4 regions of the Mesorhizobium sp. M9A.F.Ca.ET.002.03.1.2 genome follow, and region 1 is predicted to be linked to each of the others. Evidence: predicted binding sites of a transcription regulator. Region 1 holds the regulator's gene; each other region holds the start of a gene.

Evidence for each region. Region 1 encodes PhoB, which activates phosphate uptake and scavenging genes when phosphate is short. Its sites were predicted from a motif close to TGTCATNNANCTGTCAT; they were not measured.
Region 2: a site for PhoB is predicted at 2,058-2,074, ahead of EJ066_RS19530 (RNA degradosome polyphosphate kinase). Genes of this name have one in related genera too.
Region 3: a site for PhoB is predicted at 2,036-2,052, ahead of EJ066_RS11405 (ceramide glucosyltransferase). Genes of this name have one in related genera too.
Region 4: a site for PhoB is predicted at 1,303-1,319, ahead of phnF (phosphonate metabolism transcriptional regulator PhnF). Genes of this name have one in related genera too.

The regions. Positions count from the first base shown of each region.
Region 1 covers NZ_CP034443.1:875,501-881,180, forward strand. Annotated here, with positions in the region: gene EJ066_RS04370 (ROK family protein) at 47-1,294, shown strand; gene phoB (phosphate regulon transcriptional regulator PhoB) at 1,601-2,290, opposite strand; gene phoU (phosphate signaling complex protein PhoU) at 2,307-3,014, opposite strand; gene pstB (phosphate ABC transporter ATP-binding protein PstB) at 3,053-3,868, opposite strand; gene pstA (phosphate ABC transporter permease PstA) at 3,881-5,494, opposite strand; gene pstC (phosphate ABC transporter permease subunit PstC) at 5,487-5,680, opposite strand, start outside.
Region 2 covers NZ_CP034443.1:4,064,351-4,070,030, reverse strand. Annotated here, with positions in the region: gene EJ066_RS19530 (RNA degradosome polyphosphate kinase) at 1-1,889, opposite strand, end outside; gene EJ066_RS19525 (zinc-finger domain-containing protein) at 2,232-2,477, shown strand; gene EJ066_RS19520 (FAD-dependent monooxygenase) at 2,485-3,771, shown strand; gene EJ066_RS19515 (amino acid ABC transporter ATP-binding protein) at 3,867-4,670, opposite strand; gene EJ066_RS19510 (amino acid ABC transporter permease) at 4,692-5,680, opposite strand, start outside.
Region 3 covers NZ_CP034443.1:2,313,111-2,318,790, reverse strand. Annotated here, with positions in the region: gene EJ066_RS11410 (O-succinylhomoserine sulfhydrylase) at 1-745, shown strand, start outside; gene EJ066_RS11405 (ceramide glucosyltransferase) at 782-1,936, opposite strand; gene apaG (Co2+/Mg2+ efflux protein ApaG) at 2,160-2,552, shown strand; gene EJ066_RS11395 (Hsp33 family molecular chaperone) at 2,559-3,593, opposite strand; gene argF (ornithine carbamoyltransferase) at 3,687-4,598, opposite strand; gene EJ066_RS11385 (aspartate aminotransferase family protein) at 4,616-5,680, opposite strand, start outside.
Region 4 covers NZ_CP034443.1:606,383-612,062, forward strand. Annotated here, with positions in the region: gene EJ066_RS02990 (zinc-binding alcohol dehydrogenase family protein) at 1-239, shown strand, start outside; gene phnF (phosphonate metabolism transcriptional regulator PhnF) at 523-1,275, opposite strand; gene phnG (phosphonate C-P lyase system protein PhnG) at 1,401-1,862, shown strand; gene phnH (phosphonate C-P lyase system protein PhnH) at 1,862-2,473, shown strand; gene EJ066_RS03010 (carbon-phosphorus lyase complex subunit PhnI) at 2,475-3,587, shown strand; gene EJ066_RS03015 (hypothetical protein) at 3,584-3,853, shown strand; gene EJ066_RS03020 (alpha-D-ribose 1-methylphosphonate 5-phosphate C-P-lyase PhnJ) at 3,859-4,740, shown strand; gene phnK (phosphonate C-P lyase system protein PhnK) at 4,737-5,513, shown strand; gene phnL (phosphonate C-P lyase system protein PhnL) at 5,516-5,680, shown strand, end outside.

The sequences.
Region 1 (5,680 bases):
GCTTCCGATCCACGAGCTGCCGCGGCGATAGGGAGGAAGCAAAAGAATGTCGGTCGGAATCCGCCACGACGATTTGCGCCGGCGCAACCGGGCGATGGTGATTTCGGCCGTGCGCCGGGCCGGTCATCCGTCGCGGACCGAGATCGCGGCGACCACCGGCCTCAGCCATTCGACCATATCGGCGATCTCTTCCGACCTGATCCAGGAGGGCATCCTGGCCGAGAGCAGGGCAAGCGAGACCGTTTCACTGAAACGCGGCCGGCCGCAGGTCGGCCTCAGCCTCAATCCGGAAGCGGCTGCGGTGCTGACCGTCGTGCTGTCGCTGAATTTCCTTTCGGTCGCCGTCATCGATTATGCCGGGCAAGTGGTCGCCGAGGAACAGCGCCGGCTGGACACGCTGACCATGTCGCGCGACGAGTTGATCGGCGAATGTGTCGCCATCGTCCGCCGCCGGCTCGAGGACCCCGACCTCGATGTCCAAAGCGTCGCCCGCATCGCGCTGGCGATTCAGGGCATCACCGATTCCCATGCGCGCGCCATGCTGTGGTCGCCGATCACACCGCAGACGAACATCGCCTTCGCCGACATTCTGGAAGACGAGTTCGGCATCCCGGCCACCATGGAGAACGACTGCAACATGATGGCCGTGGCGCTGCGCTGGCGCGACCCGGATCGTTACCGTGACGATTTCATCGCCATCCTGCTCTCGCACGGCATCGGTATGGGGCTGGTGCTGAAAGGCGAACTGTTCACCGGCACCCATTCCTCGGGCGGCGAATTCGGCCACATGATCCATCGCCCGGGCGGTGCGCTCTGCCGCTGCGGGCGGCGCGGCTGCGTCGAGGCCTATGCCGGCAACTACGCCATCTGGCGCAACGCAAGGCAGTTGAGCGAGAACGCCGAGCCGGTCGCCGATGTCAGCGACGCCGACATGCGGGCGCTGGCGGCCCGGGCGCGCGAGACGGACGGGCCGGAGCGCGAAGCCTACCGCAAGGCCGGCGAAGCGCTCGGCTTCGGGCTTGGCAGCCTGTTCGCGCTGATCGATCCGGCGCCGGTCGCCATGGTCGGCGCCAGCGCCGCCGCCTTCGACCTGATCGAGCCGGCCCTGCGCGAAGCCATCGCCCAGACCGCCGGCGGCCAGCATTCGGGTTCGATTTCCTTCGATACCGAGCCGAACGAGCTGCCGCTGATCCGCGAAGGCTGCGCCATGCGGGCGCTGAACTTCGTCGACCAGGAGATTTTCGCGCCGGGCGCGAACGGGAAGTCCGGCACGATCAGGAAGGACGTGGCCTGAGTTCGAAAGGCAAGGAACAAAGGCGGATTGCGACTTGGGGATGTGTTGGGATTCAGGCCAGGCCGCGCCGGAGTCGAAGACGGGCTCGAAGCGACCAGACTGGGTGGGTTCCGAGAACGGAACGTTCCGTTCAGGTACGTTAGTATCGGAAGCGCGGGAAGTCGCCGTTCGCAGGCCGGCATCACCTGAATATCAGCACATCCCTAGAGCGGTTCAACTTTTTGATAGAATCGCTGGTCCGCTCTAAGTATTTGTTTTTACGCAATTCCGGACGGAAAACCGCTACGCACTTTTCCTGGAATTGCTCTAGTCTTCCCTGATCGCATAGCCGGCGCCGCGGATGGTGCGGATGACATCGGGCATGCGACCATTGTTGACCGCCTTGCGCAGCCGGCCGACATGGACGTCCACCGTGCGTTCGTCGATGTAGATCGTCTCGCCCCAGACATTGTCGAGCAACTGGCTTCGCGAGAACACCCGCCCCGGGTGCCGCATCATGAATTCGAGCAGCCGGAACTCGGTCGGCCCGAGCCGGATCTCGCTCTTCTTGCGATAGACCCGGTGCGATTCGCGATCGAGCACGATGTCGCCGACCTTGAGAACGCTGGACAGCACTTCCGGCTTGGCGCGACGCAGCAGCGCCTTGACCCTGGCCATGAATTCCGGTGTCGAGAACGGCTTGACCAGATAGTCGTCCGCTCCGGTGGAAAGGCCGCGCACCCGGTCGCTCTCCTCGCCGCGCGCCGTCAGCATGATGATCGGCAGCCGCTCGGTTTCCGGACGCACCCGAAGACGCCGGCAAAGCTCGATGCCGGAAATCGCCGGCACCATCCAATCCAGCACCAGAAGGTCCGGCACGTTCTCCTGCAGCCGGATCTCGGCCTCGTCGCCGCGTGTCACGACCTCGACCTGGTAGCCTTCGGATTCCAGATTGTAGCGGAGGAGGACGCCCAGAGGCTCTTCATCCTCCACCACCATGATGCGCGGCGCGATCATCGGCCGGTTACCCCTGTCATGTCGCCGGCGCCGACATTGTCGTCTCGTCGAGCTTCGGGCGGTCCGCCGGCAATTGCTTCCCGGTCACGACATAGTAGGCGTTTTCGGCAATGTTGGTGACATGATCGCCGATACGCTCGAGATTTTTGGCGCAGAACAGAAGATGCGTGCAGGCGGTTATGTTGCGCGGATCCTCCATCATGTAGGTCAGGAGTTCGCGAAAAACCGCTGTGTATTTCACGTCGATCCTCTCGTCGGCGGCGCGCAGTTCTTTCAACGCATCGGCGTTGCGCGACACATAGTGCTCGACCACGCCGCGGAGCTGATCGAGAACGAGATCCGCCATGGCGTCGATACCGTGCGAGAGATTGCGTGGCGTGGCGCTCTGCCCGACGGCGCTGACCCGCTTGGCTATGTTCTTGGCCAGGTCGCCGATGCGCTCGAGATCGCCCGCCATGCGGATTGCACCGACCACGGCGCGCAGATCCTGCGCCATCGGCTGCCGCTTGGCGATCAGCGTGATCGCACTATCGTCGAGTTCGCGCTGCCGCGCATCCATGATCGTGTCGTCCGAGACGACGCGCTGCGCCATCGCATTGTCTGACGCAAGCAACGCGCGGATCGACGCCGCGACCATCGAAGCGGCGAGCTCGTCCATGTCGCGGAGCAGCCGGTCGATGTGCTCCAATTCCTCGTCGAAAGATGCGACGGTGTGTTCACCCATGATACTGTCCTCGTGTTCGAAATTCGCTGCCGGACCGCTCAACCGAACCGGCCGGTGATGTAGTCCTGGGTGCGTTTGTCGTCGGGGTTGGTGAACATCTTGTCGGTCGCGCCCTCCTCGACCAGATAGCCGAGGTGGAACATAGCCGTGCGCTGCGACACGCGCGCTGCCTGCTGCATCGAATGGGTGACGATGACGATCGTGTAGTTCTGGCGCAGTTCGTCGATCAGTTCCTCGACGCGGGCGGTGGCGATCGGGTCGAGCGCTGAACAGGGCTCGTCCATCAGGATCACCTCCGGCGACACCGCAATGGCGCGCGCGATGCACAGGCGCTGCTGCTGTCCGCCGGAGAGACCAGTGCCCGACTCGAGCAGGCGATCCTTGACCTCGTTGAACAGGCCGGCCTTCTTCAGGCTCGATTCGACGATGCCGTCCAACTCCGCCTTGCCCCTGGCCAGGCCGTGAATGCGTGGACCGTAGGCGACGTTTTCGTAGATCGACTTCGGAAACGGGTTCGGCTTCTGGAACACCATGCCGACGCGAGCTCTGAGCTCGACGACATCGATTTTCGGGTCGTAGATATCCTCGCTGTCAAGCGTAATCTTGCCGCTCACCCGCGCGATGTCGATCGTGTCGTTCATTCTGTTCAGGCAACGCAGGAAGGTCGACTTGCCGCAGCCCGATGGGCCGATCAACGCCGTCACCTGGTTCTCGCGGACATCGAGATCCACGTCGAACAGGGCTCGCTTCTCACCGTAATGAACGGAGACCTTTTCGCCCTTCATCTTGATCGAAAGTTCGTTGGCCCCGCTACTCAGTTTCTGTTCGACGCTGGCTTCCGTCATGATGTTCATTTCCTCTACTCCTTACCAGCGCCGCTCGAAGCGCCTGCGCAGTATCACCGCAATGGCATTCATGATGACCAAAAACAGCAGCAAAATCAAAATCGCCGCCGAAGTCTTCTGCTGGAATCCGGCTTCCGGGAAATCGGCCCACATGAATATCTGCACCGGCAGAATCGTCGCCGGATCGGTGAAGCCGCCGGGAATGTCGACGATGAAGGCGACCATGCCGATCATCAGCAACGGCGCGGTCTCGCCCAGGGCATGCGCCATTCCGAGGATGGTGCCGGTCATGATACCCGGCATCGCCAGCGGCAGGACGTGATGGAATACGGTTTGGACCTTGGACGCTCCGATGCCAAGCGCCGCCTCGCGGATCGACGGCGGCACGGCGCGCAGCGAAGCGCGTGAGGCGATAATGATGATCGGCAGGGTCATCAGCGCCAGCACCATGCCGCCGACCACCGGGGCCGAGCGCGGCAGGCCAAAGAAATTCAGGAATACGGCAAGTCCAAGCAGGCCGAAGACGATCGAAGGCACCGCCGCCAGATTGTTGATGTTCACTTCGATGATCGTCGTCAGCCGGTTCTTGGGCGCAAATTCCTCAAGATAGATCGCCGCCGAAACACCGATCGGGAAGGCGATGGCGAGCGTTACGATCATGGTCAGGAACGATCCGACGACTGCGCCCCAGACACCGGCCAGTTCCGGCTCGCGGCTGGCGCCGCTAAAGAAGAAGATCGAGTTGAACCGGCTTTCGATCAGGCCGGCGCTCTTCAGCGTGTCGAGCCAGACGATTTCCTTGTCCGAAATCTTTCGCGATGCTTCCGGCGTACCGATGACACGCAGGACCGCCTGGCCGTTCGCGGCGGGCGCCGTGCTGTCCAGCGCCTCGATCACCGTGCCCTTTGCGATCGCCGTCCCGTTGGCCCCAGGCGACAGCGCGGTCAGCTTGACCGTACCGCCGTTGAACACGACCAGCAGCGACGATGCGCCGCTCGTCAGCGTAAGCATGCCGTTTTCGCCCTCGGTCGCACCATGGCCGCGCGCCAGCGCCAGCATGCCATCGTCGCCGAAGGTCAGGTCGATGTCGCCGCTGGTTCCCGAAGGCGTGACGCTTGTCGAAATCGCTTCGTCCGAACCGACGTCGGCAAGCAAACCCTTGAGATAGAGGTCGGCAAAATCGTCAAGTGGAACCGCATAGTCCACCGTTCCTCCGAGCATCCCCGGATCAGCCGCAATATCCTTGCGCAGGAAGACGCCCGTGCCGGTGGAAATCAGCCCGCGCAGCAGGCGCTTATCCTGACGGCTCGTCACATCCGGAAATTTTGCCGTAAGCGCTCCCTGGGCGATGGAGTCGTAGTTCACGGCATCGAGATTCGCCGGGTCGACCTTGGCCGCCGAAAGATCGATCGGCAGCGTCAGATAGTTCAGCCGCAGCGCCGGGATCGCCTGCGTGACGACCGTCGACAGGAGCAGCACAAGGAAGAAGCCGGCCAACGCGACGGCTCCGGCGCCGAGCCACTTGAACCACGCTTCCGCGCGGTAACGACCCTTCAGCCGCGCCTTCGCGGCATCGTCGGTATGAATGCTGACCGGCCGTCCGCCGGCGCCGAATGACGCGATCGCATCAGTCATATTGCTCTCGGTATTTCTGGACGACGCGCAAAGCGACGATGTTGAGGGTAAGCGTGATGCAGAACAGCACCAGGCCGAGTGCGAAGGCTGCAAGCGTCTTGGCGCTGTCGAATTCCTGGTCGCCCACAAGCAGCGTCACGATCTGCACCGTCACGGTGGTGACCGCTTCGAGCGGGTTGGCCGTGA
Region 2 (5,680 bases), 3.2 Mb from region 1:
GCCGACGAGATGTAGACGACCGCCTCGTCCGACGGCAGTCCATGGCCGTTGCCGAAACAATAGATGCGGCTGTGTTCGAGGAAGCGGCCGACGATCGACTTGACCCTTATGTTCTCCGACAGGCCCGGCACCTGGGGCCTCAGGCAGCAGATGCCGCGCACGACGAGATCGATCTCGACGCCGGCGTGGCTCGCGTCATAGAGCGCGTCGATGATGATCGGATCGACCAGCGAATTCATCTTCATCCAGATGCGCGCCGGCCTGCCCTCCAGCGCATGGGTAACCTCGTTCGAAATGTGCTTGAGGATGCGTTTGCGCAGCGTGAAGGGCGAGATGGCCAGCCGCATCTCCTCGGTCGGCTCGGCATAGCCGGTGATGAAGTTGAACAGCTGGGCGACATCGCGGGCGATCGTCGGATCGGTGGTGAAGAAGGACAGGTCGGTGTAGATGCGCGCGGTGACCGGGTGGTAGTTGCCGGTGCCCAGATGCACGTAGTTGCGCAGCTTGCCGTCCTCGCGCCGCACCACCAGCGACATTTTCGCGTGGGTCTTCAGTTCGAGGAAGCCGAAAACGACCTGCACGCCGGCGCGCTCGAGGTCGCGCGCCCAGCGGATGTTGGCCTCCTCGTCGAAACGCGCCTTGAGCTCGACCAGCGCCGTCACCGACTTGCCGGCCTCCGCCGCGTCGACCAAAGCGCGTACGATCGGGCTGTCGTTGGAGGTGCGATAGAGCGTCTGCTTGATCGCCACCACTTCCGGGTCGGCCATTGCCTGGCGCAGGAACTGCACCACCACGTCAAAGGATTCGTAGGGGTGATGAACGATGATGTCCTTCTCGCGGATGGCGGCGAAACAGTCACCGCCATGCTCGCGGATGCGCTCGGGAAAGCGCGGATTATAGGGCGTGAACTTGAGATCATCGCGAGCGACGGCGACGATCTCGGAAATCTGGCTGAGCGCCAGCGGACCGGTGAGCACGCTGATGCGGCTCGACGACACCCCAAGCTCGCCGGCGACGAACTCGCGCAGTTCAGCCGGCATCAGCATGTCGAACTCGATGCGGATGACCGAGCCGCGGCGGCGGCGCTTCAGCGCCGTCTCGAACAGGCGCACGAGATCCTCGGACTCTTCCTCGACCTCGATATCACTGTCGCGGATGATGCGGAACGTGCCGGAGCCCTTGACCTCATAGCCGGGGAACAGCTTGCCGATGTAGAGGCCGACCGCCTCTTCCAGCGGGATGAAGCGGACATGTTGCTTGCGGTCCGGCAAGCGGATGAAGCGCTTCAGCGCTACCGGTAGACGCAACAGCGCGCTCATCTCCTCGCCATTCTTGCGATGGCGCAGTTGCAGGGCCATCGAGAAGCCGAGATTGGGAATGAACGGGAACGGATGTGCCGGGTCGATCGACAGCGGCGTGAGCACCGGAAACACCTGCTCCTGGAAATGATCCTCAAGCCAGGCCTTCTCGTCCTTGGTCAGCGCATCGCGGCTGACGCTCTCGATGCCTTCCTTGTCGAGCAGCAGCATCAGCGCGGAAAGACTTTTCTGCTGGTCCTCCTGCAAACGCTCGACCTCGCGCAGCAACTGTTCCAGCTGTTGTTCGGGGGTGCGGCCGTCCGGGCTCTTCAGCGTGATGCCTTCGCGAACCTGGCCGGCGAGGCCGGCGACGCGGACCATGAAGAACTCATCGAGATTGGCGGCCGATATCGACAGGAAGCGGACACGCTCGAGCAGCGGGTGATTGGCGTTCAGCGACTCCTCGAGGACGCGGCGGTTGAATTGCAGCCAGGAAAACTCGCGGTTGACGAAGCGGTCCGGGTTCCCGCCTTCGGGGCTCGCCACCTCGACAGTGGTGAATTCGCTCTGCACTGGCTTTAATTGGTTCATCATTCCTGCTCGTTCCCACCCGCTACCGGCCGGAGCGCCGCACGTCCTTTCGGACGCGCAAGGGACGCGGGGCCCATTCTGAAGCTACTCACGATCCCTGCCGAAAACCCGTTTTCGGTTTTCGGGGCCATGCCTTAACCGGCTTAACTTATCCTCTGACAGGCTTTTGCGACAGTTTCATTTCATCGATCTTGCAAAGAGACGGGTTATGATCCAGATGCAGATAGAGACTGCAGCGCCGCGCGTCCTGCTGGATGCGCAACGGACGCCGCAGAATTCCAAACTGCGCATGACCTTGAAAATGTCGATTTCGAGATCATGCGTGAGCTAAAGGAGACGACGATGGCAGGCGGTTCCATTCCCCATTTCCAGAACGATGCGGGCTATCCGGCGATCGACATCGGCGTCAGGGAATTCATGTGCACCGGCGCCAACCCGCCTTTCGACCATCCGCACGTATTTCTCGACATGGGCGACGACAATGAAAAGGTCTGCCCCTACTGCTCGACGCTTTATCGCTATTCGCCAAAGCTGAAGGCGATGGAAACGCAGCCCGCAGGGTGCCTGTATATCGGCCAGGCCGCTTGACGCACGCATGGACGATACGCGGTCCCGGCAGGTCGTCATCGCCGGAGCCGGCATTGCCGGGCTGACCGCGGCGCTGGCATTTTCCGAGCGCGGCTATCTGGTGCGGCTGTTCGAGCAGGTACAGCACCTCGAAGCGGCCGGCGCCGGCATCCAGCTCTCACCCAACGCTACGCGCATCCTTCGCCAGCTCGGCGTGCTCGACCGGCTGTTGCCGGCGGCGGTGCGGCCGGAGGCGATCGTGCTCAAAGACGCCGCCACGCTGCGCGAGCTGGCGCGGGTACCGCTTGGCGAAGCAGCTGAAAAGCGCTGGCAGGCGCCCTATCTCGTCGCTCATCGGGCTGATCTGCAAGACGCGCTGATGGCGCGCCTTACGGAACAGCCCGACATCAGCCTCGTCACCGGCGCGCGCGTCGGCGGCATCGTCACAGGACCGCGCCATATCACGGCAGCGGCCGAGATTGCCGGCAAGACCGTCGAGGCGAGCGGCTTTCTGCTGATCGGGGCCGACGGCGTCTGGTCGACGATCCGCGGCCTCGACCCTTCCGGCAGGAACGGGTCGGGCACGAACGGGGTCTCCGCCTCCGGCAAAGCTTCGAGCCGGTTTTCGGGCGAACTTGCGTGGCGCGCCACGATCGGCGCCGACAGTGCCGCGGGAGAGACCTTTGCGGCGGTCGGCGCCGCCAATTGCGTGACCGCCTTCCTGCATCCCGGCTTCCACCTTGTCGCCTATCCAGTCAGCGGTGGCACCGCTTTCAACCTGGTCGCCTTCACCAGGGGCGAGATCATCGCCGAGGGCTGGTCGGGCCATGCCGACCCCAACATCCTCACCAGCGCCATGCGCGGCACGGCGGCGGCACTGGCCCGGCTTGCCGAGGATGCCGGCCCGTGGGCCGCATGGCCGGTCCACACGGTCGACCAAAGGCAGCCATGGACGACGCCCGCCGGCATCGCACTGATCGGCGATGCGGCGCATGCGATGACGCCGTTTGCGGCACAGGGCGCGGCGATGGCGATCGAGGACGCCGCAACCCTTGCCGGCTTTGTCGCCGCCTCACCCGCCGATCCCGCAAGCGCGCTTGCCGCCTGGGAAAAGGTGCGGCGTCGGCGCGTTGCCCAAGTCGCCCGCCGCGGTGCCGTCAACCACCTCGCCTGGCACGCTTCCGGGCCGGTGGCGGTTGCCCGCAACCTGTTCCTGAAGTTGCGCTCGCCGGAAAAGCTCGCGGCCGATCTTGACTGGCTCTACGGGTGGCGGGTGTCGGAAAGCAGACTCGAGACGTCTAGGTCGTCGACGTAGCGATCCTTCTGGCCTGCCGACATTGCCGGCACACCATCAGGAAAAAAGAGCCCGGCCGGGTTTCGGCCGGGCTCTTTTGATTTGCGTGAGAGCGATCAGTGCAGGATCTGCGATAGGAACAGTTTCGTGCGCTCGTGGCGCGGATTGTCGAAGAACTCCACCGGCGTGTTCTGCTCGACGATCTGGCCCTGATCCATGAAGATCACCCGGTTGGCGACCTTGCGTGCAAAGCCCATCTCGTGGGTGACGCAGAGCATGGTCATGCCCTCTTCGGCGAGGCCAACCATCGTCTCCAGCACTTCCTTGATCATTTCCGGATCGAGCGCCGAGGTCGGCTCGTCGAACAGCATGATGCGCGGGTTCATGCACAGCGAGCGGGCGATGGCGACGCGCTGCTGCTGGCCGCCGGAAAGCTGGCCGGGATATTTGTTGGCCTGCTCCGGGATCTTGACGCGCGTGAGGAAGTGCATGGCGATTTCCTCGGCCTGCTTCTTCGGCGTCTTGCGCACCCAGATCGGCGCCAGCGTGCAGTTTTCCAGGATGGTCAGGTGCGGGAACAGGTTGAAGTGCTGGAACACCATGCCGACTTCGCGGCGCACCTCGTCGATCTTCTTCAGATCGTTGGTCAATTCCTTGCCGTCGACGATGATCTTGCCCTTCTGGTGCTCTTCCAGCCGGTTGATGCAGCGGATCATCGTCGATTTGCCGGAGCCCGAAGGGCCGCAGATGACGATGCGTTCGCCGCGCATCACCTTCAGGTTGATGTCCTTCAGCACATGGAATTCGCCGTACCATTTGTGCATGGCGACGATGTCGATGGCGACATCGGTGTCGGAAATATGCATCTTGGCCGCATTGACCTTGATCTCTTCCGCGCTGACGGCATTTTCTGTGGCCATGGCAGGTTCCCCTTTTTCTTCTTAGCGTTTGTGGCCGGTGTCGAGCCGGCGTTCCGTATACATCGAATAGCGCGACATGCCGAAGCAGAACAGCCAGAAGACGAAGGCTGCGAACACCAGGCCGGACCTGGCGGTCTGCGGTGTTGCCCAGTTGGCGTCGGAAAAGTGCAGCTTGACGACGCCGAGCAGGTCGAACATGCCGATGATGTAGACAAGGCTGGTGTCCTTGAACATGCCGATGAAGGTGTTGACGATGCCGGGAATGACCAGCTTCAGCGCCTGCGGCAGCACGATCAAGCCCATCTTCTGCCAGTAGCCGAGGCCGAGCGAATCGGCACCCTCATACTGGCCCTTGGGGATCGCCTGCAGGCCGCCGCGCACCACTTCGGCCATATAGGCAGCGGCAAACAGCGATACGCCGATCAGCGCGCGCAGCAACTTGTCGAAGGTGACGCCGGCCGGCAGGAACAGCGGCAGCATGACGCTGGCCATGAACAGTACGGTGATCAGCGGGATGCCGCGCACCGTCTCGATGAAGATGACGCACAGCATCTTGACGATCGGCATCTTCGAGCGCCGGCCGAGCGCCAGCACGATGCCGACCGGCAGTGAAACAGCAATGCCGACGAAGGACAGGCTGAGCGTCACCAGCAGGCCGCCCCACAGCGGAGTTTCGACATGCGGCAGGCCGAACACGCCGCCGGTCAGCAGGATGAAGGCAACGATCGGCAGCGCCAGGAAGAACAGGATGGCGTTCAACCCCTTGCGCGGCACGCGCGGGATGAGCAACGGCACCAGCAACACCACGAACAGGATGGCGACCAGAATCGGCCGCCAGCGCTCCTCGAGGGGATAGCGACCGAACATGAACTGGCCGAACTTGGCGTTGACGAAGGCCCAGCAGGCGCCGGACCAGCCGTCCGGCTGGATGCCGCCCTGCGCCACCGTGGCGCAGAAAGTGCGGTCGGTTCCGGTCCATTGGGCGTTGACGAAGGCCCAATTGATAATCT
Region 3 (5,680 bases), 1.4 Mb from region 1:
CACCAAGCTGTTCTTCCTGGAAAGCCCGACCAATCCGACGCTGGAAGTCGTCGACATCGCAGCTGTCGCCTCGCTTGCCAATTCGATCGGCGCGCGGCTGATCGTCGACAACGTCTTCGCCACGCCCTTGCAGCAGAAGCCGTTGCAGCTCGGCGCCCATATCGTCGTCTATTCGGCGACCAAGCACATCGACGGCCAGGGGCGCTGCCTTGGCGGCATCATCCTGTCGGATAAGAATTGGATCGACGAGAACCTGCACGACTATTTCCGTCACACCGGCCCCAGCCTCTCGCCCTTCAATGCCTGGACGCTGCTGAAGGGCCTGGAAACGCTGCCGCTGCGCGTGCGCCAGCAGACGGAAAGTGCCGGCCGGATAGCGAACTTCCTCGCCGAGCGGCCGGAGATTGCCCGTGTCATCTATCCCGGCCGCGACGATCACCCGCAGGCGGCCGTCGTCAAGAGGCAGATGTCGGGCGGCTCGACGCTGATCTGCCTCGATGTCCAGGGCGGCAAGCAGGCGGCTTTCGCCTTCCAGAACGCGCTGGATATCGTGCTGATCTCCAACAATCTCGGCGACGCCAAGAGCCTGATCACTCATCCGGCGACGACGACGCACAAGAACCTCAGCGATGAGGCGCGCGCCGAACTTGGCATCGGACCAGGCACGCTCAGGCTGTCCGTCGGCCTGGAAGACACCGACGACCTGCTCGAGGACATCGAGCGGGCATTGAAAGCCGCCAGATAGGGATAAGCGGCCGTCTCGCCTGATCGGCGGCGCCATTCAGGCGCCTGACGGCGTCTCTTCCAGCTCCGCAACGGCCTTGGTAGGAATGGTCATCGTGTTGCCGCGCCAGTCGACGGCGCCGCCGAGCCAGCCACGCGCCCATATCGCCGGCAGGATCAAGTCTCGCATAATCATTGCCGGGATCATGCGCAGCGACAGGTGCCAGCCCTTGTCCGAGGCCAGGGCGCATTCCGGGAGATAGGCAGCCACCAGCACGGCAAGGGCGGTTGCCGGCAAGCTGAAGCCGGCGCCGGCCGCCGCAACCAGCGCAAACACCAGCGGCGGCATCGCTCCGACCAGGATTTCGGGCGCGAAGAACAGCGGAAAGGTGACGCGGCGCAGGCGCGCCCAGCGGGCCTGGCGCGACCAGATCTCGCTAAATGTGCGCAAACCGAGCGGCTGCTCGAAGGGCGAGGCGACAAGATTGACGCGCAGCCCGAGCCCATTGACCAGCTTGGTCGCAGCGGCATCCTCGGCAATCTCGGCGGCAAGCGCGCGGATACCGCCATTGGCGTCGAGCAAGGGCTTGTTCCACAACATGCTCTTGCCCTGGGCGAAACCGAGGCCGAGCGCCTCCCCGGCATATTGCCAGCGCGCCTGCAGCGTGTTGAGGAAAGCGCATTCGACCTCCGCCCAGAACCCGTCCGGCCGCGAACCGATCGGCGTCGAGCAGACAAGGCCGGTGTCCGGCTGCCATGCGGCCATCAGATGCTGAACATAGTCCTTCGGCATCAGGACGTTGGAATCGGCAAGAACGACCCATTTGTGACGCGCCGCTTGCCAGCCCTTGACGCAATTGTTGAGTTTCGGATTGCCGCTGATGCGATCATCGCCTACGAGCAACCGTGCCGGCACGGCTGGAAAACGGGCGATGGCCTTGGTGATCAGGTCGACCACCGGATCGTCGGCATGGGCGACGCAGAAGATGAGTTCATAACGCGGCCAGTTGAGCGAAAAGGCGCGCGCAAGCGTTTCTTCGGTGAACGGCTCGACCCCGCGCGACGGCACGACGATCGACACGGGCGGCGCCTTGCCGGTAGGCGGCGCGACCTTGCCTGGCCGCTTCAGCTTCAGCGAGGCGAGCAGGATGCTGGCGAGATTTGAAATAAGCAGGGCTGTCGAAAGCAGGGCGGCTGTGACTGTCAGTTCCATCGATATCTGGTCACTCCGGAAAGACCGGCCGCATGATGGCCGTCTTCAGCAGTTCGGCAGAATGCTGAGTCGCCCGGCTCTGCACACCATCATTGTCATGTGTCACTTAAATGACATTGTTCTTCGGCACCTGCCCTTGAGGTCGGGCAACGACGGGAAGCACCCCGTTGACCAAGCCACGGAGAGCGTCGAAAGTCCCGTTCGTATTGCTTTGGAGTAGCCCATGTATAGCGCCGTTACGCGCAACATCGAAGTGCAGGTCAGGCCGTTCTATCTGGAGGATCGCTCGGAACCGTCGGAGAACCGTTACGTCTGGGGCTACCAGGTGACGATCGACAACCAGTCGGACGAATTCGTGCAGTTGATGTCACGCTACTGGCACATCACCGACGGCACCGGCCGGGTCGAGGAAGTGCGCGGCGCCGGCGTTGTCGGCGACCAGCCCGAACTCAACCCCGGCGACAGCTATCAATATACGTCCGGCTGCCCGCTCTCGACGCCGTCCGGCATCATGGTCGGCCACTACACGATGCGCAACAAGCGGGGTGAGATGTTCGACATCGCCATCCCCGCCTTTTCGCTGGACCTGCCAGGCACGCGGCGCACGGTGAACTGACGCTCGTTATTGAGCCGCTGCAAACTCCGCCGGGTCGAAGTCATATTGCTTCGAGCAGAATTCGCAGGCGACGTGAATGCCGCCATCCTCGGTGCTGTCGCTGATCTCCTCGGCGGAAAAGCCTTCGAGGATGCCGCGGATCTTCTCCCTGGAGCATGAGCACTGGTCGGCGACCGGAACGCCGCCGAAGACGCGAACACCTTGCTCATGGAACAGCCGGTAAAGCAGCCGCTCGGCGCCAATCGTCGGGTCGATCAGTTCGGTCGGCTCGATGGTGCCAAGCAACGCCAGCAGTTCCTGCCAGGAATTGTCGGCCGGATCGTGGATCTCCTCGCGTGGATCCCCGTCGCCGCCCGGAAGATCGGGCACACGCGTACGCTCCGGCGATTGCGGCAGGAATTGCGCCAGGATGCCGCCGGCGCGCCACTGCTCGCGAGCGCCGCCGGCGCCAGGTGTCAACAGCTTGGCCACCGAAAGCCTGAGATCGGTCGGAATCTGTTCCGACTGGCGGAAATAGGTGCGCGCGGCCTCCTCCAGCGTCTCGCCATCGAGCTGGACGATGCCCTGATAGCGCTGCGTGTGGGCGCCCTGGTCGATGGTCAGCGCCAGGACGCCACTGCCGAGCAGCGTCTGCTGCGACGTCTCGCCGGCAGCAGTCAAGGCCCCAAGCCGGTCGGCGTCGAAGCGCGCATAGGCGCGCAGCGCATGCGGCGTGGAAAAATCCGCGACCAGCATGTCGACCGGCCCGTCGGTGCGGGTCTGCAGGATGAACTTGCCCTCGAACTTGAGCGAGGTGCCAAGCAGCACCGTCAGCACGCAGGCTCCCGCGAGGAGGCGGGCGACCGGTTCGGGATAGTCGTGGCGGCTGAGGATCGCATCGAGCATCGGCCCGAGTTGGACAGTACGGCCGCGCACGTCGAGCGGGCCGACCTCGAAGGGCACGACGTGATCGTCGCCGGCGTAGCCGAATTCGCCAAGTTTGGGTTGATGTTCAGCCAACTGATGAGTTTCCAACATGACAAAGCTCCGGGGCGCGGCCATGCCGCCCTCCGGGGCGCATGCGTCGAAACGCGCTCGATTTGCGTGATGCGCCTGAGATAGGCATCACGCGTTGCCGGATCAAGGTTGCCCGGATCAAGCGCCCAGACACCAGGCCAGAACTGCCTTCTGGGCGTGGAGCCGGTTCTCGGCTTCGTCGAACACCACCGAATGCGGCCCGTCGATGACCTCGTCGGTGACCTCCTCGCCGCGATGCGCCGGCAGGCAGTGCATGAACAATGCGTCCGGCTTTGCCTTCGCCATCAGCGCCGCATTGACCTGGTAGGGCAAGAAGACGTTGTGGCCGCGGGCACGGTGTTCCTGGCCCATCGACACCCAGCAGTCGGTGACGACGCAATCGGCCTCGTGAACGGCCTCCTCGGGCGAGCGGGTGAAGTTCAACTTGCCGCCATGCGTCTTCGACCAGTCGACATGCTTCTGTGCCGGCTCGCTGCCTTCCGGCACCGCCACATTCAGATTGAACCGAAATCGTGCCGAGGCTTCCAGCAGGGAATGCAGCACATTGTTGCCGTCACCGGTCCAGGCGATGGTCTTGCCGGCAACCGGACCGCGATGCTCCTCGAAGGTCATGATGTCGGCCATCAGCTGGCAGGGATGGGTATCGTCTGTCAGCCCATTGATGACGGGAACGGTGGCGTTCTCGGTCAGTTCCAGCAACCGGTCATGCGATGTGGTGCGGATCATGATCGCATCGACATAGCGCGACAGCACCTTGGCCGTGTCGGCGATGGTTTCGGAGCGGCCGAGCTGCATCTCGGTGCCTGTCAGCATGATGGTCTCGCCGCCGAGCTGGCGCATGCCGACGTCGAAGGACACACGCGTGCGCGTCGACGGCTTGTCGAAGATCATCGCCAGCACCTTGCCTTCGAGCGGTTTTGTCCGCTCGCCAGCCTTGAGCCTCGCCTTTCGCACGACCGCATCGTCCAGCATGAAGCGCAGATCGCCCTCGGAAACGGCGGAAAGATCGGTGAAATGGCGAAGGTTCATCAGGGCTGGTTCCAGGATTACTTCGCGGCAGCCGCGGCGATGGCATCGGCCAAGCCCCGGGCGCCGGCGCGGATGCGGTCGAGCGCCTCATGGATCTCGGCGTCGGTGACGGTGAGCGGAGGCAGCAGGCGAATGACGTTGTCGCCGGCCGGAACCGCCAGCAGATGCTGGTCGCGCAACGCCGCGTTCACCTTGGTGTTGGGCATGACGCATTTCAGGCCGAGCATCAGGCCGGTGCCCCTGATGTCTCCGATGACATCAGGAAATTCGTCGGCGATACCCGCCAGCCCCTGCTTCAGCAACAACGCCTTGCGCTGGACATCCTGCAGGAAACCCTCTTCCAGCACCACATCGAGCACAGCGTTGCCGACCGCCATCGCCAGCGGATTGCCGCCGAAAGTGGTGCCGTGCACGCCAGCGGTCATGCCGGCGGCCGCCTCGCCGGTGGCGAGGCAGGCACCCATCGGGAAGCCGCCGCCGATACCCTTGGCGATAGCCATGATGTCGGGTGTGACGCCAGCCCATTCATGCGCGAACAGCTTGCCGGTGCGGCCGATGCCGCACTGGACCTCGTCGTAGATCAGGAGCAGGCCATGCTGCTCGCAGAGCTGCCTCAACCGCTTCAGCGACTGCGTCGGCACCGGGCGGATACCGCCCTCACCCTGCACCGGCTCGATCAGGATCGCGGCGGTTTCGGGCGTTATCGCCTTTTCGGCGGCGTCGATGTCGTCGAAACCGACCTGGTCGAAGCCTTCGACCTTGGGCCCGAAGCCTTCCAGGTATTTAGGCTGGCCGCCAGCGGCGATGGTCGCCAGCGTGCGGCCATGGAAGGCGCCTTCGAAGGTGATGATGCGAAAGCGCTCGGGATGGCCCTTGACGAAGTGGTAGCGCCGCGCCGTCTTGATGGCGCATTCCAGCGCCTCGGCGCCGGAATTGGTGAAGAACACCTTGTCGGCGAAGGTGGCGTCGGCCAGCCGCTCGCCCAGCCGGCTCTGCTCTGGAATCTCGTAGAGGTTGGAAACATGCCAGAGCTTGGCAGCCTGTTCAGTGAGCGCCGCGACCAGGTGCGGATGGCTGTGGCC
Region 4 (5,680 bases), 270 kb from region 1:
TCAAGGACGACATCGTCTTTTCCGATCCCGAATTCCACAAGCGCGAGATGACGCTTGTCGGCAGCCGCAACGCCCTGCGCGCCGATTTCGACCATGTCGCTGTCTCGATCCGCGATGGTGTGGTGCCGCTGGCAAAGCTCGTCACCCATCGCACGACGCTTGGCGACACACCGCGCGACCTCGCCCGCTGGGCGCATGAGAAATCCGGCTTGATCAAGGCCGTCATCCAGGTTGGGTGAGACGCCGATTCTGACACGAAAATTCGGCGGTCGATAAGTGCGAACTTTGGCAGATCGCATGCTTTGGCGATTAGCCGAAACATCCATCGCTTCGTCATCCTATGACGAAGCAAGGAGCGAAGCGACGCGGCGCAGACATGGTATCCATGCCGTGACCTTGAAGTATCGCGACGGTGCAGAATTCTGCTTCGCTTCACCCCTCGACCAATGTTACGGCATGGATCCTAGGGTCTCCGCGACGTCGCTTCGCTCCTGCTTCGCCCAAGGATGACGACGTTAAAAGCTAATCGCTCGCCGACAATTTGAGTTCGACCCGCTCAGCCGGGAACCGCGTTTCGGCGAATTGGATCGGCTGGCCGTCCGGCGTGACATTGACGGCGACCGTGACCAGCACGATGGCGCCGGGCTGCAGATCGAGATCGGCGAGATCGGCGGCATCGGCATGGCGCGCCGACAACACCGTCGACTGCCTGAGATAATCGCTGACGCCGAAGCGCTCGAGAGAGGCGGTGATCGACCCCGTTTCGGCCATGGCAGCCTCGATGCCGGAAAAACGCCTGGCGTCAAACCAGCTCGTGGCGCGTGACACCAGCTGTCCGTCGGCTTCACCGCGCGCCTCCAGACGTATCACATCGGCCCCTATGGCAAGCTTCAAGGCATCGGCGACGCGACGGCTGGCTGGCTCGACCGTGGCTTCGAGCAACACGCTGCGACGCTCGGATGCCTGTCCTTGCAGACCGGTCGAAAAGCGCGTGCGCGTGCCGATCGGATAGGAAAGCCGCTTACGCGACAGCACGAAGGTGCCGCGCCCCTGTTCGGCCCTGAGCACGCCATCCTGCACAAGTGCTGCGATGGCGCTGCGCACCGTATGGCGGTTGACGCCATAGCGTTCGGCCAATGCGATTTCCGGCGGAAGCGCCGCATTCTCGGCGAAATCGCCGATCGCGATCGAATGCAGAATCTGGTCGGCGATCTGCCGCCACAGCGAGACGCCGCTGCGCCGCTCCAAGCTGCTGGCAATCTGCTGCCCGATCATACGTTGCCCCCGGGGACTTTTCGCCCCTGTCATCCATCCGTCATGGACAGGCATTAGGGAATAGGCATAATTTGTATAATTGTCTAAATCAATAGACAAATTTGCAGCAAAAAGGAAAGGCGGCCATGCGAGGACAGGAAGCGCGCGATCAGGCTGAGCGCAAGGCCGTCATGGCGACGCTGGCGCAATCGACCGGCGACGATATCGTGCGCCTCTGGAACGAAGCCGGCCTGCCTTCGGAAGCGGAACTCCTACGCGGGCCAGAAACCGGCCTGGTCACCGTGCGTGGCCGCATCGGCGGCGGCGGCGCGCCCTTCAATGTCGGCGAGGCGACGGTCACCCGCGCCACCGTCCGGCTTGCATCTGGGCAGGTCGGCCACTGCTACGCCCTCGGCCGCGACAAGCAAAAGGCGAAGCTGGCGGCGATCGCCGACGCGCTCTGGCAGGACCCCAACCATCGTAACGAGGTCGAGACCAAACTCATCGCGCCCCTTCAGACGGCACAAGCCAGCGCACGTGAACGGCGGCGCGCCGAGACGGCGGCAACGAAGGTCGATTTCTTCACCATGGTACGCGGAGAAGACTGATGGATATCGCAACGCAAGCGATCGAGGGCGGCTTTGCCGATCCGGTGTTCGACGCGCAGACGGTGTTCCGCGCCGTGATGGACGCGATGGCGCGGCCAGGCGCCCTGCAGCCCCTGCCGGTCTTCGCCCGCCCGCCGGCGCCGCTGTCGGCAACCGTAGGCGCCATCGCGCTGGCGCTGTGCGACAACGACACGCCGCTCTGGCTCGACCCCGTTTTGCAGGCTCCAGCAGCGGTGAAATCCTGGCTTGGCTTCCACACCGGCGCGCCACTCGCCAATACGCCGGCCGACGCGCATTTCGCGCTGATCGCAGCACCTGCCGAAATGATGGCGCTCGACGGCTTTTCACAAGGCACCCAGGACTATCCCGACCGCTCCACGACGCTGATCCTGCAAATCGGCGATCTTGTTTCAGGTGCCCCTCTGCTGCTCGAAGGTCCCGGCATCGAAACGAGTGCAACCATAGCGCCGGCGCAGATGCCGCGCCATTTCGTCGAACAGTGGAAGCAGAACAACCAGCGCTTTCCGCGTGGCGTCGACATCGTCCTCGCCACCCCCGACGGCGTTACTTGCCTGCCGCGCACGACGTGCATCAAGACGATGGAGGCGTGATATGTATGTCGCAGTTAAAGGCGGCGAAGCGGCCATTGCCAACGCCCATGCCCTGCTCGCCGACCGCCGGCGCGGCGACCGCTCGGTGCCGGCGCTTCGCCTCGACCAGATCGTCGAGCAACTGGCGCTCGGCGTCGACCGGGTGATGAGCGAAGGTTCGCTCTACGACCGTGAATTGGCGGCGCTCGCCATCGTCCAGGCACGCGGCGATATGATCGAGGCGATCTTCCTGATCCGCGCCTATCGCACGACGCTGCCACGCTTCGGCTACACCAGGGCGATCGACACCGGCGCGATGCTGGTCGAGCGGCGCGTGTCGGCAACCTACAAGGATCTGCCCGGCGGCCAGTTGCTCGGCCCCACTTTCGACTACACCCACCGGCTGCTCGATCCCGAGCTTGCCGCGGGCGGCGATGTCGCCGAGCCGCTGCAGCGTGCAAGCGAGGCGGAGGCCATGCCGCGCGTCTCGGCGATCCTTGCCCGCGAAGGCCTGATCGAGCCGGACGGCGACATGCCCGGGGACCATGTTCCCGGCGACATCACCCGCGAGCCGCTGGAATTCCCGATGGCGCGCGATATCCGCCTGCAGGCGCTGTCGCGCGGCGACGAGGGCTTTTTGCTGGCGCTCGGCTACTCCACCCAGCGCGGCTACGCCCGCAACCATCCCTTCGTCGGCGAGGTCCGCATCGGCGAGGTCGAGCTGGAACTGGACGTGCCGGAACTGCCGTTTGCCGTGCCGCTCGGCAGCGTGCGCGTCACCGAGTGCCAGATGGTCAACCAGTTCAAGGGCTCGGCCAAGGCGCCGCCGCAATTCACCCGCGGCTACGGCCTCGTCTTCGGCCAGAGCGAGCGCAAGGCGATGGCCATGGCGCTGTGCGACCGGGCGCTGCGCGCCTCGGAATTCGGTGAGGATGTCGTCGCCGCCGCGCAGGACGAGGAGTTCGTCATCTCGCATTCCGACAATGTCCAGGCGACCGGCTTCGTCGAGCATTTGAAGCTGCCGCATTATGTAGACTTCCAGGCCGAGCTCGACCTGGTGCGCCGCATGCGCGCCGAGCACGACGCCCGCGAAAACGCCGGCAAGGCCGAGGAGAAAAGGGAGGCAGCCGAATGATTTCAGCCGTCTCCATCACCTTGACCGTTGGAATGGCTGCTATGCCCATCATAGCCGGTGCTGCTGCCATCCTGTCCGTTGGAAAAGAAGTCATTCCCCGAACCGTCTCTTGGTCCGGACAACCTCTTAGGGCGAAGGAAAAAGATGACAGTGCCGACGAATACAAGCGTCAGGATGCCAACGTGCAACCATCCGGCAGGGGTCATTTGAGTTTGGCCCGGTTCCCGCATCTTGGAAACCGGTCCAATAGCACAGCACGGATGTGATCACCATGACCGACATCGCCACCTACAACTTCGCCTATCTCGACGAGCAGACCAAGCGGATGATCCGCCGGGCTATCCTCAAGGGCATCGCCATTCCCGGCTATCAGGTGCCGTTCGCCTCGCGCGAAATGCCGATGCCCTATGGCTGGGGGACCGGCGGCGTCCAGGTGACCGCTTCGATCATCGGCCCGGACGACGTGCTGAAGGTCATCGACCAGGGCGCCGACGACACCACCAATGCCGTTTCGATCCGCGCTTTTTTCAAGAAGGTCGCCAATGTAGCCGTAACCACAGAGACGGCGAAGGCGACCATCATCCAGACCCGCCATCGCATCCCCGAGCATCCGCTGACATCGGGCCAGGTGCTGGTCTATCAGGTGCCGATCCCCGAGCCGCTGCGCTTCCTCGAGCCGCGCGAGACCGAGACGCGCAAGATGCACGCGCTGGAGGAATACGGCCTCATGCATGTGAAGCTTTACGAGGACATTGCCAAGTACGGCCGCATCGCCACCACCTACGCCTACCCGGTAAAGGTCGAGGGCCGCTATGTGATGGACCCTTCGCCGACGCCGAAATTCGACAATCCGAAGATGCACAATTCGCCGGCTTTGCAACTGTTCGGCGCCGGCCGCGAGAAGCGTATCTACGCGGTGCCGCCCTTCACCGAGGTGGTCAGCCTCGACTTCGAGGACCATCCGTTCGAGGTGCAGACCTTCGACCAGCCCTGCGCCCTGTGCGCGGCCGAGAACGTCTATCTCGACGAGGTCATCCTCGACGATCATGGCGGCCACATGTTCGTCTGCTCCGACACCGATCATTGCGAGAAGCGGCGCCAAGAAGGCCATCGCGGTCATCTCGCACCTGAGACGATGGAGCCAGCGCAATGACCGACGAACCACTGCTGCGCGTCAGCGCGCTCTCCAAGTTCTACGGCTCGCGCGTTGGCTGCGAGAACGTCACCTTCGACCTGTGGCCCGGTGAGGTTCTGGCGGTGGTCGGTGAGTCCGGTTCCGGCAAGACGACGCTGCTCAACTGCCTGTCGACCCGGCTGCTGCCGAGCTCCGGCAGCGCCAGCTATCGCATGCGCGACGGCCAGCTCCGCGAGCTCTACCGCATGAGCGAGGCCGAGCGCCGCTTCCTGATGCGCACCGACTGGGGCTTTGTCCACCAGAACCCTGCCGACGGCCTGCGCATGACGGTGTCGGCCGGTGCCAATGTCGGCGAACGGCTGATGGCGGTCGGCGACCGCCACTATGGGAAAATCCGGGCCACGGCGGTCGATTGGCTGTCGCGTGTCGAGATCGACGAGGATCGCATCGACGACGAACCGCGCGCCTTTTCCGGCGGCATGCGCCAGCGCCTGCAGATCGCCCGCAACCTCGTTACCGGGCCGCGGCTGGTCTTCATGGACGAGCCGACCGGCGGCCTCGATGTCTCGGTGCAGGCGCGCCTGCTCGATTTGCTGCGCGGGCTGGTCACCGATCTCGGCCTTGCGGCGATCGTCGTCACCCACGACTTGGCGGTGGCGCGTCTGCTGTCGCAGCGCATGATGGTGATGAAGGACGGCCACGTCGTCGAAAGCGGCCTCACCGATCGCGTGCTCGACGATCCGCGCGCGCCTTACACCCAGCTTCTTGTTTCCTCGATATTGCAGGTGTGACCATGGCAACCCCTCTCGTGGTCTCCGACGTCGCCAAGAGCTTCACCATGCATCTGCGCGACGGCATTAAATTGCCTGTTGTCGCCGGCGTGTCGTTCTCGCTAAGGGCCGGCGAATGCACCGTGCTCGGCGGCCCGTCCGGCGCCGGCAAGAGCTCGATCCTGAAG